Regions from separate parts of the Mesorhizobium waitakense genome, predicted to be linked through region 2. Evidence: riboswitches for the same ligand, from Rfam matches in the RefSeq annotation. Region 2 holds a riboswitch; each other region holds the start of a gene.

Region 1 (5,082 bases), on a different contig from region 2:
CACGCGGCAGATTGTCGGAGAAGGCCGGGCGAACACCGACGCCGGTCTCGACGATACCGGCCTCGCCGAAGGCTGGATGGAGCGCGCAGGCCGTGCCCAGAAGCTCCATCATAGAGCGGACCGTGACCGGTCCAGCGCCGTCGCTCTCGATCATCGTCGCGCCGATCATGAAACGATGGTTGGCGCGCGGTACCGTGTATAGCGGAAAGCGCGGATGAAGCAGCCGCACGGGGCGCGATAGCGCGATATCAGGCGTGTGCAGGATCATCATCTCGCCGCGCACGCCGCGCAGCCTTCCGTCGTCCGCCGCCATTCCCGTGCAGTCGATCTCGTGCTCGAACCCGGGAAGCTGCCGCGCGTCCGTGGCGAAGCTGATGTCGACACCCATCGCGACAAGCTTGTCGTGAAGCGCCGCCATCGCCCGGCGCGGGTCGAGATGCGCCTCGCCGGGGAAGAACAGCCCACGCCGGAAACGCCCGGCGAGATCGGGCTCCAGCCGCGCGATTTCCGCTTCATCGAGCCAGCGATGGCCCGAGGTGCGGCCGGCGAAGCGGTCCAGCTCGCCGCTGTCACGCGGCGGCGCCACAACCAGTGTTCCGGCCTGCGTCACCTGACCAGGCAGCACCGCCTCCCACCAGTCGGCGGCGCCGCGTCCGAGATCCAGCACCGGCTGCTCGGCGCTTTCGCGCTCGCACCACGGCGCCAGCATGCCGCCGGCGAACCATGATGCATTGCCGCCGAGACCCGACCCGATTTCGGCGACGGTGACCGCTGCGCCGCGAGCGGCGAGTTCGAAGGCTGCGGTGAGGCCGGCAACGCCGGCCCCTTTTACCAGAACCCTCATGACGGCCCTGGTCCTTTGGGCGCGCTGTCGCTCACCGGCATGTAGAGATTGCCGCCATCGCGATATTTTTCCGCCATCGCCGCCATTCCTTCCTTCTGCGCTTCGGCACGAATGTCGTGGGAGATGCGCATGGAGCAGAATTTCGGCCCGCACATCGAGCAGAAGTGCGCCAGTTTGTGCGCCTCCTTTGGCAAAGTCTGGTCGTGGAAGGAGCGCGCCGTTTCGGGATCGAGCGACAGGTTGAACTGATCCTCCCAGCGGAACTCGAAGCGTGCGCGGGAAAGGGCATCATCCCTGACTTTCGCCGCCGGGTGGCCCTTGGCGAGGTCGGCGGCGTGCGCGGCTATCTTGTAGGTGATCACGCCGGTCTTGACGTCGTTGCGGTCCGGCAGCCCAAGATGCTCCTTCGGCGTCACGTAACAGAGCATCGCGGTGCCGAACCAGCCGATCATCGCGGCACCGATGCCCGACGTGATGTGGTCGTAGCCCGGCGCTATGTCCGTCGTCAGCGGCCCGAGCGTATAGAAGGGCGCTTCACCGCAGATTGCGAGCTGCTTGTCCATGTTCTGCTTGATCTTGTGCATGGGGACGTGGCCAGGCCCTTCGATCATCACCTGGCAATCCTTCGCCCATGCGATCTTCGTCAGTTCGCCAAGCGTTTCCAGTTCGGCGAATTGCGCGGCGTCGTTGGCGTCGGCGATCGAACCGGGGCGAAGTCCATCGCCGAGCGAGAACGAAACGTCATAGGCGCGGCAGATGTCGCAGATCTCCTCGAAATGCTCGTAGAGGAAGCTCTCCTTGTGATGGTGCAGGCACCACTTCGCCATGATCGAGCCGCCTCGGCTGACGATGCCGGTAACCCGCTCCACCGTGAGCGGGATGTAATGCAGCCTCACGCCAGCATGGATGGTGAAATAGTCGACGCCTTGCTCGGCCTGCTCGATCAGGGTGTCGCGATAGACTTCCCAAGTCAGGTCCTCGGCGATGCCGCCGACCTTTTCGAGTGCCTGATAGAGCGGCACGGTGCCGATCGGCACCGGCGAATTGCGCACGATCCATTCGCGGATGTTGTGGATGTTTCGGCCGGTCGACAGGTCCATCACCGTATCGGCGCCCCAGCGGATCGCCCAGACCATCTTTTCGACTTCCTCGGCCATCGAGGAGGTGACGGCGGAATTGCCGATATTGGCATTGATCTTCACCAGGAAATTGCGGCCGATGATCATCGGCTCGCTCTCGGGATGATTGATGTTGGCGGGGATGATCGCGCGCCCGCGCGCCACCTCGTCGCGCACGAATTCCGGCGTGACGAAATCGGGAAGCTCCGCGCCGAAGGCTTCGCCGTCGCGTTGCAGCTTGCCGTGCAGGATCTCGCGGCCAAGGTTCTCGCGGATGGCGACGAACTCCATTTCGGGCGTGATGATGCCGGCGCGGGCATAGGCAAGCTGGGTCACCGCCTTGCCGGCCTTGCCCTTGAACGGGCGGTTGCGAACGAGGAATTCCGGCGTCAGACGCTCGCCCACGGCGAAGCCGTTGTCTTCCGGCCTGACATGGCGGCCGTCATAAGCTTCGACATCGCCTCGCGCTGCGATCCATTCGTGCCGAAGCCGCGCCAGGCCTTTCTCGATGCTCGTCTCGACCGTCACATCGGTATATGGGCCAGATGGATCGTAGACCGTCACGGGCGGTTCACCCGCCGTCGGATGGACTGAGATTTCGCGCATCGGCACCCTGATCTGTGGATGGAGGACGCCGGATTTGTGGATTTTTCGTGAGGCAGGCAGCGGTCCCGTGGAAACCGCTGGGGTCAAGGCATTCATTTGAGGCTCCTTTGCTCATTTGCATTGGAGACCCAGTTCTGTGCCGGAAGGATGAAAAACGCTTTGGCCGACCTGCTCGAGACAGGTCTTCGGGCATAAACTCCCGCAAAGCGCTTGCACCGTCCCTACGCCAGTATGAACTGGATCAGGTTCAACGGGTCACTGCGCTGCGAAAGCCAGCAGTATCTCAGCCCCTTGTCGGGACCCCCCTGGTGAATGCCTCGAATTGAACGAGCCGGCGCCGCTTTGTCAAGCGCCTGTCGACCGGCCATCCATCTCACTCGGACAGTTTGTCCTGTGGGCGCCCACCGCTCGGCTATATTCCGACGACGGCAGCGCCGCCGCTCAAGCCCGCTCCCGCCGAAGCCAGAAGAACTTTTTCGCCAGGCCGAAATGGCTTCGTCTGGTTGGCCAGTGACAGCGACAGCGGGATCGTCGCCGCGGAAGAATTGCCGTATTCGGCGATCGTCTTGACGACAGCACAATCGGCAATGCCAAGGTTTTCCCTACGGCATCAAAAATGCGGGCATTGGCCTGGTGCGGCACGAAGCGGTCGATGTCCTGCGGCTTGTGCGTGAAGGCGGCTTCTTCTTCGACAACTCCAGAGGCCCTCATGCAGGTCATCGACGGCGAGCCCCTCGTCGTGAAGATCCGCAAAGGGGGGCAGCGCCGACGGCGTGCCGGAGAAGCAGTGCGGCCCTTCTGGGCGGCGACGACAGGGTTGCGTTCCACCAACCGGAAAGACCTCCGCCACAAACCTGAGCTTGGCGGATGATCCAACGAATCAATCTTGCGCGACGAGCGCAGCACTCGATACGCAGCTATGTATCGCGGCTACAAGAGTAAGCGTTCGTTCGATCTATTTGTCTGCGTTACTGCTCTTGCGGGGGTTTTGAAGTAATTGAGGCTATTATAGTCTTGGAACTCAATCACTGCGCAGAATTTTCGCTTCTAACGCCGCCACAACGAAAGCCCGTCTGGCAACCAGCGGGTGGGCTTCGCCACGCAGAACCTGAAGGCATGCATCCATAGCCAGTTTCCGCTTCTTCGTCTGATCATGGAAGCTCCGGAGCAGAATCGTGGCCGCGTCGTTCACATCGAAAATGACGCGCTCACGGTCATGTCGGCCAACTTGCACCACCACGGGTCGGACGAACCTGCTCGACATCCAATTACACCCTCAATACCGAGCTTGGTGCGGTCTGCGCCTGCCATGACGTCGGCTCGTTTCATACATGTATTGCCGAGGGCCGAATAGGGCCAGCAGACCTTGCCGGCCTTCACACTTCGTGCGCCAGCCACCTGGCGCAAACTCTGCTGCAATGCCGGCGCTTCTGGCGGCGGGCGGGGATGCCGGCAGAGGTAGAGGGCGGGCGGGCCTGCAGCGGCGGGTGAAGGTCCGGGAGAGAGGCTCCCGGCGTCCGCCGCGGAGCAGCAACCATGACACAAATGGAATTTCACACGCCCGTCCGTAACGCGCGTGCCGGTTACAAGGTCGACGTCAGCCGCGGCCAGCGTATCGGTCGCGTGTCGTCGGAGTGGTTCAATCGGCCGGCCGACGAGCGCTACCTTTCTCTCACCGATCTCCATAATTCGGTGAAATGGCGAACCGAACGCATCAAGACCCGCCTCGTCGAAAGCGAACTGATCCGCGTCGACGCCAGCCGCGACGATCGGGAGCGCCTGTGGCTAATGCTGCCCGATGCGCATGCCCCTGTTGCACCCACGCATTGGAGTTTTGGCCAACTCGCCAGCCTGGTCGGCGCGCCGGCCACCTATCTGCGCCAGCTTCCAGCGCCGCTGGCTGCCATCAATCTGCAGCACGGCCTGCTGTCCCATCGCGAGCTTGTGAAAACCTTGGAGGCAAAAGACGGGCGCAGCGAGCTTCGCGCCGTCACCGGCCCGGATTATAACTGACTGGGGAGAGCGCATCTTCATTCCGTTGCCGGGTGTGGACGGTGGAGTGCCGGTCGAAGACCCGATCGAAGACGTCGAGATTGATGTGCCGGTGAAGCGCAAGGCGGCATAATGTTTAATAGATCGCGGCTTACCGTGGCTCGTAAGCGGGCCGGCCTGACGATGAAAGAACTCGCTGCAAAGACTGGTATCGAACCACGTACGGTCACGGGCTATGAAGCGGGGGAGTATCTTCCGAGCGAGGATGTTGCCAAGAAGCTTGCTCGCACTTTGGGATTTCCCCTTTCCTTTTTTCTGTCGGATGATCTGGACATTCCGCGCGAAGAGGGGGTCAGCTTCCGATCGATGAGCAAAATGACGGCCCGCCAGCGAGACGGGGCGATTGCCGCAGGGGCAATTGCGTTCTTGATGTCTGACTGGTTGGATACAGAGTTTGATCTGCCCGTCTCTGCTGTGCCCGATATGCGAGAAGACACACCTCAAAGTGCTGCAGCCGGCCTC
Region 2 (5,082 bases):
CAACCCAGCTTCGCGGACAAGCGTCGATACAAGCTTGCGACGGCTCTTCAGGTCGCTTTTGATTTCCCTGAAGGCGGCGACGCGTTTTGCGATCTCGGGATCGTTGGCCGGGCCGACATATCGTCTTGTTGTCTTCGGCCGAGTCTCCTCAAAATACCAGTAGTCGCGGCCTTTTACGGGGACTCGCACGAAATTGCCCGCTGTCGAGAAGTCGGTTTGGAACGACGCGTCCAGGCTTCGTTGCACGAGTTCAGCGAACAAGGTGCGATAAGCGATGTCGATCGATTTCATCGTGCGTTCGACCAATGTCTCTAGGTTATAAGAAATTTGCGGTTCCCTTATAGCTGCGCGCTTTTGCTCCGCATTTCAAGCGAGTTATAAGAAAATTGCGAAAATCTTATAACTGTCGGACTGGCGCCACGCTCATACGCCATGGAGCAATCCATTGCGGCGGGGAACGGGCTGCGGCGGGTTATCAAGCCTGCTGTGTCGGATAGAGGGTCAGGATATTAACGTTGACCCTTGGTGGCTGCGAGACCGCGAAGAGCATGGCGGCGGCGATGTCCTCGCTCTCCAGTTGCTCCATGTCGCCCAACCTTTGCTCGACAGCCAGCCGAACATCGTCGCGCATATTGGCGGTGAACTCGGTCCTGACCGCGCCCGGCTCGATCACCGTGACGCGGATGCCGTCCTTGCTGATTTCGCGGCGCAGTGATTCCGCCATGGCGCTGGCCGCATGCTTGGTACCGGAATAGACCACGGATGGATGGATGTAGCGGCCGGTGCCCGACGAAACGATGACGATGTGGCCTGATCCCTGCGGTTTCATTGACGGCAGCGCCGCGTTGATCGTGTAGAGCAGACCCAGAATGTTGAGGTCGACCATCTCCCGGTATTCGCGGGTGGTGGTGTTCTGGAAGGGTGCGGCGACGCCGACACCGGCAACATTGAACAGCAGGTCCAGCCGGCCATGGCTTTCCAGCACGCGCCGGACCATGGCTGTGGCCTGCGCCTCGTCGGTGATGTCGGTCTCGATGGCCAAGGCCTCGCCGCCGTTGTCGCGGATGCGTGCGGCCAGGTCGTCGAGGCGCTGCCGACGTCGCGCCGCGATGGCGACGACAGCACCTTGCTCCGCCAGCGCCAGCGCGGTTGCCGCGCCAATGCCCGAGGAGGCGCCGGTCACCAAGGCGATTTTTCCGTTGAGTTTCTGCATGTTCGTTGCTCCTGCTCAGAGGGAAATTCAAGTGTGCTCGATGCCGATGATTGCAGCCGTTCGAGGCATGTCCTCAAGCTAGGCAGCAGACGCCATACCGAAAATGCGATAGGATGCCATCATACTCATTGGAGAATCTGGCATAATGCGAGGTAGCGACTATGCCGAGCTGAAAGCCTTTGCCGCTGTCGTGGCGCATGGCAGCTTCGCCCGTGCCGCTGAAGATCTGCGGATTTCAGCGTCGACGCTCAGCCAGACGATCCGTCAGCTCGAAACGCGGCTTGGCCTGCGCCTGCTCGACCGCACGACCCGCAGCCTCTCCTTGACCGAAGCCGGCGCGCGCCTGCATGCGCGCTTCGCGCCGGCTATGGCCGAGATGGAGGCGGCGGTCGGCGATGCGACGGCCTTGCGCGACACACCGGCCGGCGTCTTGCGCGTCCATATGCCCAGCGTTGCCGCCGCCACCTATCTGGAGCCGTTGCTTGGCCGTTTTCATGAGGCATGGCCGGACATCGTGCTCGATGTGACGATCGACGATGCCGCCGTCGATATTGTCGAGGCCGGCTATGATGTCAGCGCCAGGCTCGGCGAATTTCTCGAAGCTGACATGGTTGCGGTGGCGCTTGGCGGCACGCAGCGCCAACTCGCCGTGGCCTCGCCGGACTATCTCGCCCGTTGCGGATCGCCGTCGGCACCGGCCGATCTGCTCCAGCACCGCTGTATCAATTGGCGCCGACCGGGCAGTGCCGGGCCCTACGCATGGGAATTCGCCAGAGGCGGCGAATGGTTCTCGGTCGTCGTCAATGGTCCGCTTGTCGTCTCCAGCCGCGACATGGCGATTGCCGCCGCCGTGCAGGGCGTCGGCATCGCCTTTTGGGCTGAAGACCTCGTGCGCCCGTTGATCGATGCCGGCAAGCTGGTGTCGCTGCTGGATGATTGGTGCGCGGCCTTTCCCGGTTGGTTCCTCTGCTATCAGAAGCAGCGTCATACAGCACCAACCGTACGGGCCTTCGTCGATTTCCTGCGCCATGCGCATACCGGGCGCCAGACAACGCCTGTTGGTTGAAAGTTTGTCGCTCGACGGTCCGGTTTCGCAGGCCTGGCGCAATGCTTTTGGAGGAGCACACCAAAAAAACGACTTTCGCTTCAACTCGAATGGTGCTTTAACCCGCGCATCCACAGGGGTGCTCCGTACGGTCGGGGCTGAGACGGGGGCGGCAAGCCCACAGACCCTAGAAGCTGATCTGGGTAATACCAGCGGAGCGAGGCGGGCGATGTTTTCAGGCGCACAGATTTCCCTATATCCCATGGCCGACGATTTCGTCGGCGTCATCCTTGGCGCGCTGGATGGGCTCGACCCCTACCGCGATCGGCTCAGGATCGAGACCGACGACATCTCGACCTTGCTGGTCGGGCCGCCCGAAGTGCTGTTTCCGGCGATGCGAGACCTGTTCGTGGCGGCGGCACGCAGCGGCAAACATTGCGTGTTGTCAGCCACCATCTCGCGCGGCTGCCCTGGCGAGCCGGATGATCCGATCTGCCGTTCCGATGCGCTTGGTGGGCCTGTCGGCCCCCTCGGCCCGCGCAAGGATGCGGCAATCGCCGCGGTGCGTGGCGCGGCTTTGACCGGCCAGCCGGCGGCAGCGCAGTTCTCGCTCTATGTGATGGGCACCGACGACCACATGGAAGAGATCTACGGCTGCATCGATTTTCTCAAGCAGTCCGGCGTCTATGAGCGCTCGAAGCATTTCTGCACGAAATTGCGCGGGGATGCCGGCGCGATCTTTTCGGCGCTGGACGAAGCCTTCTGCCGCTTCGGGCCAGGCGCCGGCCACGTAACCCTCGACGTCACGGTCTCGGCGAACAGCCCGTCGGCCAGCTGAGCGGCCGCATTCGCGACCCCGTCAAAGGTTATGCCCGTGGTCTCATTATCAGCCGCTTCGAGCCCGATCGCGAGCCTTCTTGTCAAGGCAGCACCGGCCATGATTTCGGTCGGGTTGCTGCTGCTGGCTTGGGAGCTCTATGCCACTTATTCCGGCATCAAGTCGACGACACTGCCGGCGCCTTCGCGTGTGTTCGAGCAGGCGATGCTCAATCGCGAAGCGCTGGTCGACAATGCCATTCCGACCATCCGGGCCACGCTGATCGGCTTTGCCTTTTCGCTCAGCGCGGCCTTTGCGCTGTCGATGCTGGTCGACTTCTTCCGGCCGCTGCGGCGTGCGCTGTTTCCCGTCTTCATCGTCAGCCAGACCTTGCCGCTGGTGGCGATCGCGCCGCTGGTGGTGCTGTGGTTCGGCTTCGGGTTGATGCCCAAGATCATGCTGGTGGCGCTGGTCACCTTCTTTCCGATGCTGGTGGCGCTGGTGCAGGGCTACGAGGCGACGGAGGCCGAGATCGGGCAGATGCTGCGCGCCATGGGGGCAGGGCGCTGGCGCGTCTTCTTGTTGGCGCGACTGCCCTCGGCGCTGCCCTATTTCTTCGCCGGCCTGAGGATCTCCATCACCTATGCCGTGGTCGGCGCCATCTTCGCCGAATATGCCGGTGCCGCGAAGGGGCTGGGCATCTACATGCTCAACGCCAAGAACAATTTCCGCCCCGATCTGGTGCTGGCCGCCGTCGGTGTCAGCGCCGCGCTCACGCTCACTCTGTTTGGGCTGACGGTGTTCCTGCAGCGCCTTGCCATGCCCTGGGAACGGGCCGCCGGCCAGCACCCCGCCGGGACGGGGCCGTGGCGATGAGCCGGCTCGAACTGCGGCATGTGCGCAAGGCATTTGGCCGGCTCGACGTGCTCGCCGACATTTCGCTCAGCGTCGGCGCCGGTGAATTCGTCTCCATGCTCGGGCCGTCGGGCGCCGGCAAGTCGACGCTGTTCCAGCTTCTGACCGGCGCGCAGCACGGCGAGGGCGAGATGTTCTTCGACGGCACGCCGCTCGACGACCACGGCAGGCATTTCGCCTTTATGCCGCAGCGTCACGCGCTGATGCCGTGGCGACGCATCCTCGACAACACGACGCTTGGGCTCGAAGTGCAAGGCATCAGGCGCAAGGCGGCGCGGGCGCGCGTTGCGCCGCTGTTTGCCGAGTTCGGGCTTGCCGGCTTCGAACGGCATTTTCCGGCGCAGCTTTCGGGCGGCATGCGCCAGCGCGCGGCGCTGTTGCGCACCGTGGTGCAGGAGCGCGACATGCTTTTGCTCGATGAACCGTTCGGCGCGCTCGATGCACTGACCCGCACCGCCATGCAGCGCTGGCTCGAGCAGATGTGGCGGCGCCATCGCTGGACGGCACTGTTGATCACCCACGATGTGCGCGAAGCCGTCTTCCTGTCCGACCGCATCTATGTGCTGTCGGCGCGTCCGGCCTGCATCGTCCGCGAAATCAAGGTGCCGCTGCCGCGCCCGCGCAGCCTTGGCGGCGCTGACGCGTTGCAGACAAGCGCAATCGAGGCCGAGATACTCGACATCCTGCTCAACCCCGAGCCCAACCCGCACTCATCCAAAGGACACGACCATGACTGACTTGACGCGCCGGCAGGCCTTGTTGCTCACCCTTGTCTCCGGTCTTCCGCTGGTGGCCGGAGCTGGCCGTGCCCAAGCACAATCGGCTGCGCAAAAGGTCACCGTCGCCCTCGACTGGACGGTCAACACCAACCACATCGGGCTGTTCGTCGCCCGCGACAAAGGGTTCTATTCCGAAGCCGGGCTCGAGGTCGACATCCTGCCCTACAGCGATACCGGTGCCGGCACCCTGGTCGCCAACCGCGTCGCCGATTTCGGCATCAACGGCACCATCAGCCTGTTCACCCAGAAAACCGCCGGAGCCGACCTGAAGGGCGTCTATGCCGTCGTGCAATCCGAAACCGGCCGGCTGGTG
Region 3 (5,082 bases), on a different contig from region 2:
GGATGACGGTGCCGGCAAAGCCGGCAACCAGTTCCTGCAGCAGTTCCAGCGTTTCCATGTCGAGATCGTTGGTCGGCTCATCAAGCACCAGAAGGTTTGCCGGCCGCGCCAGCACGCGCGCCAGCAAGAGCCGCGCCCGTTCGCCGCCGGAGAGCTCGCGGACAGGCGTGCGTGCCTGCTCGGCCTTGAACAGGAAATCCTTCATGTAGGAGACGACATGGCGCTGCTCGCCATTGATGACGAGGTTCTCGCCGCGTCCGTCGGTGAGATATTGCGCCAGCGTCTCTTGCGGATCGACCGCTTCGCGCTTCTGGTCGAGCGTGGCGATCTCCAGATTGGTGCCGAGCCGCACCGACCCGGCGTCGGGCTTCAACTCACCGGTCAGCATCTTCAGCAGCGTCGTCTTGCCGGCGCCGTTCGGCCCGACGAGGCCGACGCGATCGCCGCGCTGGATGCGGGTCGAGAATGCCTTAACCACGGTGAGGTCGCCGAAGCTCTTCTCGATGTTTTTCGCCTCGATCACCAGCTTGCCGGATTCGGCGGCGTCGCTCGCCACCATGGTTGCCGAGCCTTCGGCGCCGCGATGGCCACGAAAACGCTGGCGCATGGTCTGCAATTCGCCAAGGCGGCGCATGTTGCGCTTGCGCCGTGCCGTCACGCCGTAGCGCAGCCAGTGCTCCTCGCGCACGATCTGGCGGCCGAGCTTGTGCTGTTCGCGCTCTTCCTCCTCCAGCACGAGGTCGCGCCATTCCTCGAAATGGCCAAAGCCCTTGTCCAGCCTGCGGGTCTGGCCGCGGTCGAGCCAGACGGTGGCGCGCGATACGCGCTCGAGGAAACGGCGGTCGTGGGAGATGACGACGAGCGCCGAGGAGGTGCGGACGAGCTCTTCTTCCAGCCATTCGATCACCGAGAGATCGAGATGGTTGGTCGGCTCATCAAGCAGCAGAATATCGGGCTCCGGCGCCATGACGCGGGCGAGTGCCGCGCGCCTGGCCTCACCGCCGGAAAGATCGTTCGGCCGCTCCTCGCCCGACAGGCCGAGATGCTCCATGAGATAGCTGGCGCGGTATGGATCGTCGGCAGGTCCGAGCCCGGCCTCGACATAGGCGCGCACCGTCGCAAAACCCTCCATGTCGGGCATCTGCGGCAAATAGCGGATTGTCGCCGAAGGCTGCCGGAATACCTCGCCGTCCTGTGGCTCGATCAGGCCGGCGGCGATCTTCAGCAGCGTCGACTTGCCAGACCCGTTGCGGCCGACCAGCGCGATCTTGTCGCCGGCCGAGGCGGTCAAGGCGGCGCCATCGAGCAGCGGCGTGCCACCGAAGGTCAGTTTTATCCCGTCGAGATTGAGAAGGGGCGGGGCCATATCAGCTTTCAGGTAGTGGATAAGGGTGGGCGAGCAACAGCGCGCGGCCCTGGCCGAGTGTGATTTCGAGGCGGCCCTTGACCTCGTTGGAGATGGTCAATGAGGAGCCGAACGCGACCCTGACGCGGTCGAGCGGCCATTTGGCGCCGGTGACGGTCAGGCCGGAAAGATCGGAAAAGCCAAGCACCGAAAACAACGTGCCGTCGGCATAGTCGAAGCCGGCTTTCCCGTGCAGCAGTGGAACGCCTTCCTGCGCGCCACTGGTCAAAACTATCTCTGTTCCGGCTTCGGCCAGCCGCAGGGCAAGCGCCAGATGCAGGAAGGCGTGGTCGGCGCGCTTGCCGCCGAAAGCGCCGGCGAGCATCAGGCTGGTCGCGCCGCGCTCCAGTGCGGCGGCGACCGCCAGTTCGCCATCCGTCTGGTCCTTCTCCGCCGGAAAGGTCCGACGGGGCACGGCGGCGAGGTCGTCCGGCAGGTTGGCCGGCACGGAATCGAAATCACCCACCCACAGTTCCGGGACAAGGCCCAGCAGCGGCGCATGGCCGATGCCGGCGTCGGCGGCGATGACGCGGGAGCCTTCGACCTGGTGGTCGAGCCGTGGCGTGCGGATGAGATCGCCGCCAAGCAGGATGGTGAATGTGCTCATATCGTGTGGCCCTTACCAGCCCGGCACGGGAAACGGAAGGCCGGCAAACTGCCACTTGCGTGAGGGATCGGCCCGGCCTATGTCTCGAAACGCTCTAACGGGGTGCCGGACGCGATCTTCGCGGACCGGCTGAGAGGCAATCTCGCCAACCCGCTGAACCTGATCCGGTTTGTACCGGCGGAGGGATTAGACGTTTCGGACAGTCCGGCGCCTCAATTCCTTTCAATTCGAACGAAGGAGGCGCCGATGCGCACGCTTTTCTACTCCCTTGCCACAGCGATGGTCATGGTCCTGTCCGGACCTGCCTTGGCCAAGGACAAGCTCACCGTCTACACCTATGAGAGTTTCACCGCCGACTGGGGTCCAGGTCCCGTGGTGAAGAAGGAATTCGAAGCCGAGTGCGGCTGCGATGTCGAGTTCGTCTCTGTCGCCGATGGCGTCGCGCTGCTCAACCGCGTCAGGCTGGAAGGGCCATCGACCAAGGCCGACATCGTGCTTGGCCTCGACACCAATCTCACCGCCGATGCCAAGGCCACGGGGCTGTTTGCGCCGCATGGCGCGGTGTCCGGCGTCAATGTGCCGGGCGGCTGGAGCGACGATACTTTCGTTCCTTTCGACTATGGCTATTTCGCCGTCGTCTACGACACTGAAAAGCTGAAGAGCCCGCCGAAGAGCCTGAAGGACCTGGTCGAAGGCAGCGCCGACGACAAGATCGTCATCCAGGATCCGCGCACCTCGACCCCGGGTCTCGGCCTGCTGTTGTGGGTCAAGTCGGTCTATGGCGACAAGGCGCCGGAAGCCTGGGCCAAGCTCAAGTCGAAAGTGCTGACCGTGACGCCGGGCTGGAGCGAGGCCTATGGCCTGTTCACCAAGGGCGAGGCGCCGATGGTGCTGTCCTACACGACGTCGCCGGCCTATCACATGGTCGCCGAGAACACCGAGCGCTACCAGGCAGCGTCGTTCGAAGAGGGCGAATATCTGCAGATCGAGGTTGCCGGCATCACCACGACAGGGGCGAAAAACCCGCTGGCGGAAAAGTTCCTGGCCTTCATGACCGGGCCGAAATTCCAGGATGCCATCCCCGAGACCAACTGGATGTTCCCGGCCGGTAAGACCGACAAGCCGCTCAACCCGGCCTTCGACAAATTGGTCAAGCCGACCAAGACCTTGCTGTTCAGCCCCGAGGAGGTCGCCGCCAACCGCAAGGCCTGGGTCGATGAATGGCTGGCGGCGATGAGCAAGTAGGATTCAAGCTTCGCCATATGTTTGTGCCAAGTCACCCCCCTCTGGCCTGCCGGCCATCTCCCCCGCAAGGAGGGAGATCGGCAGCTCTGTCGCCTCGCTCATTCCTGCCATTTTGGAATTTGGCCTGGGTGGCGAAACGAGCAATCTCCCCCCTTGCGGGGGAGATGTCCGGTAGGACAGAGGGGGGTGGGCGGGAACTAGACCTTAGCCAAGCATTTCAATCAATTGACACCCATGACAGCGTTGGGTAGCGCGACATGCCCACGCGCCATCCAGCTGACCCCCGCATCACCGCCGGCATCATCGCGCTCGCCGCCCTCGCGCTGCTGATCGGCGGCGCGTTTGCCGGGCTGCTTTTCGAAGGCGCTCACGACTTCTCTGGCGCTTGGGCAGCCTTCGATCCTTATCTGCTGCGCGTCGTTCGCTTCACGCTCTTGCAAGCGGCGCTCTCGACGCTGCTTTCGGTCGGGCCGGCGCTGTTGGTGGCGCGCGCGCTGTCGCGGCATCCGCGCTTCCCTGGCCGCGCCTTCATCCTGCAGCTGTTCGCCGTACCATTGGCGCTGCCGGCCATCGTCGCGGCACTCGGCATTCTCGCTCTCTATGGCCGCGCCGGCTATTTCGCCGGCGTGTTCGCGGTAATCGGCGGTGGGAGTTGGCCGGGCATCTATGGCCTGTCGGGCATCCTCGTCGCGCATGTCTTCTTCAACCTGCCGCTCAGCGTGCGGCTGTTCCTCGAGGCATTGCAGACCATTCCCGCCGATCAGTGGCGGTTGGCCAGCCAGCTCGGCATGGGCGCGCGGCCGGCGTTCCGGTTGATCGAATGGCCAACGCTGCGTGCGGCGTTGCCGGGTGTCGCCGGGCTTGTGTTCATGCTCTGCATCACATCCTTCACGATCGTGCTGACGCTCGGCGGCGGGCCGGCCGCGACGACGCTGGAGGTCGGCATCTACCAGGCGCTGCGCTTCGATTTCGATCCCGCGCGGGCCGTCACGCTGACCTTGCTGCAGATCGCCTTGACGTTTGTCGTCGTGCTGGCGCTGACGCGGCTTGGCGCCAATGTGGTCGGCGACACCAACCTGCCGGTGGCGCCGCGCCGCTACCTCTCCGTCAATGGGACCGAAACCTTGCTGAACGTCGTGCTCATCGTGTTGGCGCTGCTGTTTGTCGTCGGACCGATGGCGGCCACGGTGATGGCCGGGCTTGGCGCCGATCTCGGCCGCCTGGCCGGCGAGGCCGTCGTGCGGCAGGCGACGCTGACCAGTGCGGTGCTCGCCTTCCTGTCGGCCCTGCTTTCCGTGACGCTGTCGCTGGCGCTGACCATGGCGCGCCGGGCGCTGGCGCTGAACCGCCGCTCCGGCGCAAAGACGATGCTCGAACATGCCGCCGATACCGGCGCCGGTTTTGTCCTCGTCGTGCCGCCGATCGTCGTCGGCGCCGGCTGGTTCCTGTTGCTGCGCCATGTCGGCGATGTCTTTGCCATCGCCCCGGTCATGGTCGTCACCGTCAACGCGGTGATGGCAATGCCGTTCGCGCTGCGCGCTGTCCGTCCCGCCTATGATGCGGCGAGCGAGCGTCACGAAAGGCTCTGTGCTCAGCTCGGAATCACCGGCTGGAACCGGTTGATGCTGGTCGACTGGCCGTCGCTGCGGCGGCCGCTCGCCACCGCCTTTGCTTTCGCCATGGCGCTGTCGCTCGGCGATCTCGGCGTCATCGCGCTGTTCGGCAGTGATTCCGTGCAAACCTTGCCTTACCTTCTGTTGGCGCGCATGGGCAGCTACCGCACGCAGGACGCTGCCGGCCTGGCGCTGCTGCTCGGCCTCGTCTG

Evidence for each region. Region 2 has a riboswitch for thiamine pyrophosphate ahead of AC07FD_RS25750 (YkoF family thiamine/hydroxymethylpyrimidine-binding protein). Riboswitches for the same ligand answer to the same signal wherever they lie in the genome.
Region 1: it holds a riboswitch for thiamine pyrophosphate, as region 2 does, so the genes downstream of both, thiC (phosphomethylpyrimidine synthase ThiC) here and AC07FD_RS25750 (YkoF family thiamine/hydroxymethylpyrimidine-binding protein) in region 2, are expected to answer to the same signal.
Region 3: it holds a riboswitch for thiamine pyrophosphate, as region 2 does, so the genes downstream of both, thiB (thiamine ABC transporter substrate binding subunit) here and AC07FD_RS25750 (YkoF family thiamine/hydroxymethylpyrimidine-binding protein) in region 2, are expected to answer to the same signal.

What each region holds. Positions count from the first base shown of each region.
Region 1 is NZ_JBWKME010000037.1:18,240-23,321, forward strand. It holds gene thiO (glycine oxidase ThiO) at 1-844, opposite strand, end outside; gene thiC (phosphomethylpyrimidine synthase ThiC) at 841-2,664, opposite strand; TPP riboswitch at 2,769-2,885, opposite strand; partial or broken gene AC07FD_RS09655 (3-oxoacyl-[acyl-carrier-protein] synthase III C-terminal domain-containing protein) at 2,981-3,234, opposite strand; gene AC07FD_RS09660 (DUF982 domain-containing protein) at 3,590-3,832, opposite strand; partial or broken gene AC07FD_RS09665 (hypothetical protein) at 4,105-4,575, shown strand; gene AC07FD_RS09670 (helix-turn-helix domain-containing protein) at 4,693-5,082, shown strand, end outside.
Region 2 is NZ_JBWKME010000122.1:3,958-9,039, reverse strand. It holds gene AC07FD_RS25765 (nucleotidyltransferase family protein) at 1-291, opposite strand, end outside; gene AC07FD_RS25760 (SDR family oxidoreductase) at 476-1,213, opposite strand; gene AC07FD_RS25755 (LysR family transcriptional regulator) at 1,359-2,279, shown strand; TPP riboswitch at 2,384-2,497, shown strand; gene AC07FD_RS25750 (YkoF family thiamine/hydroxymethylpyrimidine-binding protein) at 2,488-3,096, shown strand; gene AC07FD_RS25745 (ABC transporter permease) at 3,196-3,951, shown strand; gene AC07FD_RS25740 (ABC transporter ATP-binding protein) at 3,948-4,727, shown strand; gene AC07FD_RS25735 (ABC transporter substrate-binding protein) at 4,720-5,082, shown strand, end outside.
Region 3 is NZ_JBWKME010000215.1:77,224-82,305, reverse strand. It holds gene AC07FD_RS38475 (ABC-F family ATP-binding cassette domain-containing protein) at 1-1,366, opposite strand, end outside; gene AC07FD_RS38470 (thiamine diphosphokinase) at 1,368-2,012, opposite strand; TPP riboswitch at 2,101-2,215, shown strand; gene thiB (thiamine ABC transporter substrate binding subunit) at 2,259-3,257, shown strand; gene thiP (thiamine/thiamine pyrophosphate ABC transporter permease) at 3,515-5,082, shown strand, end outside.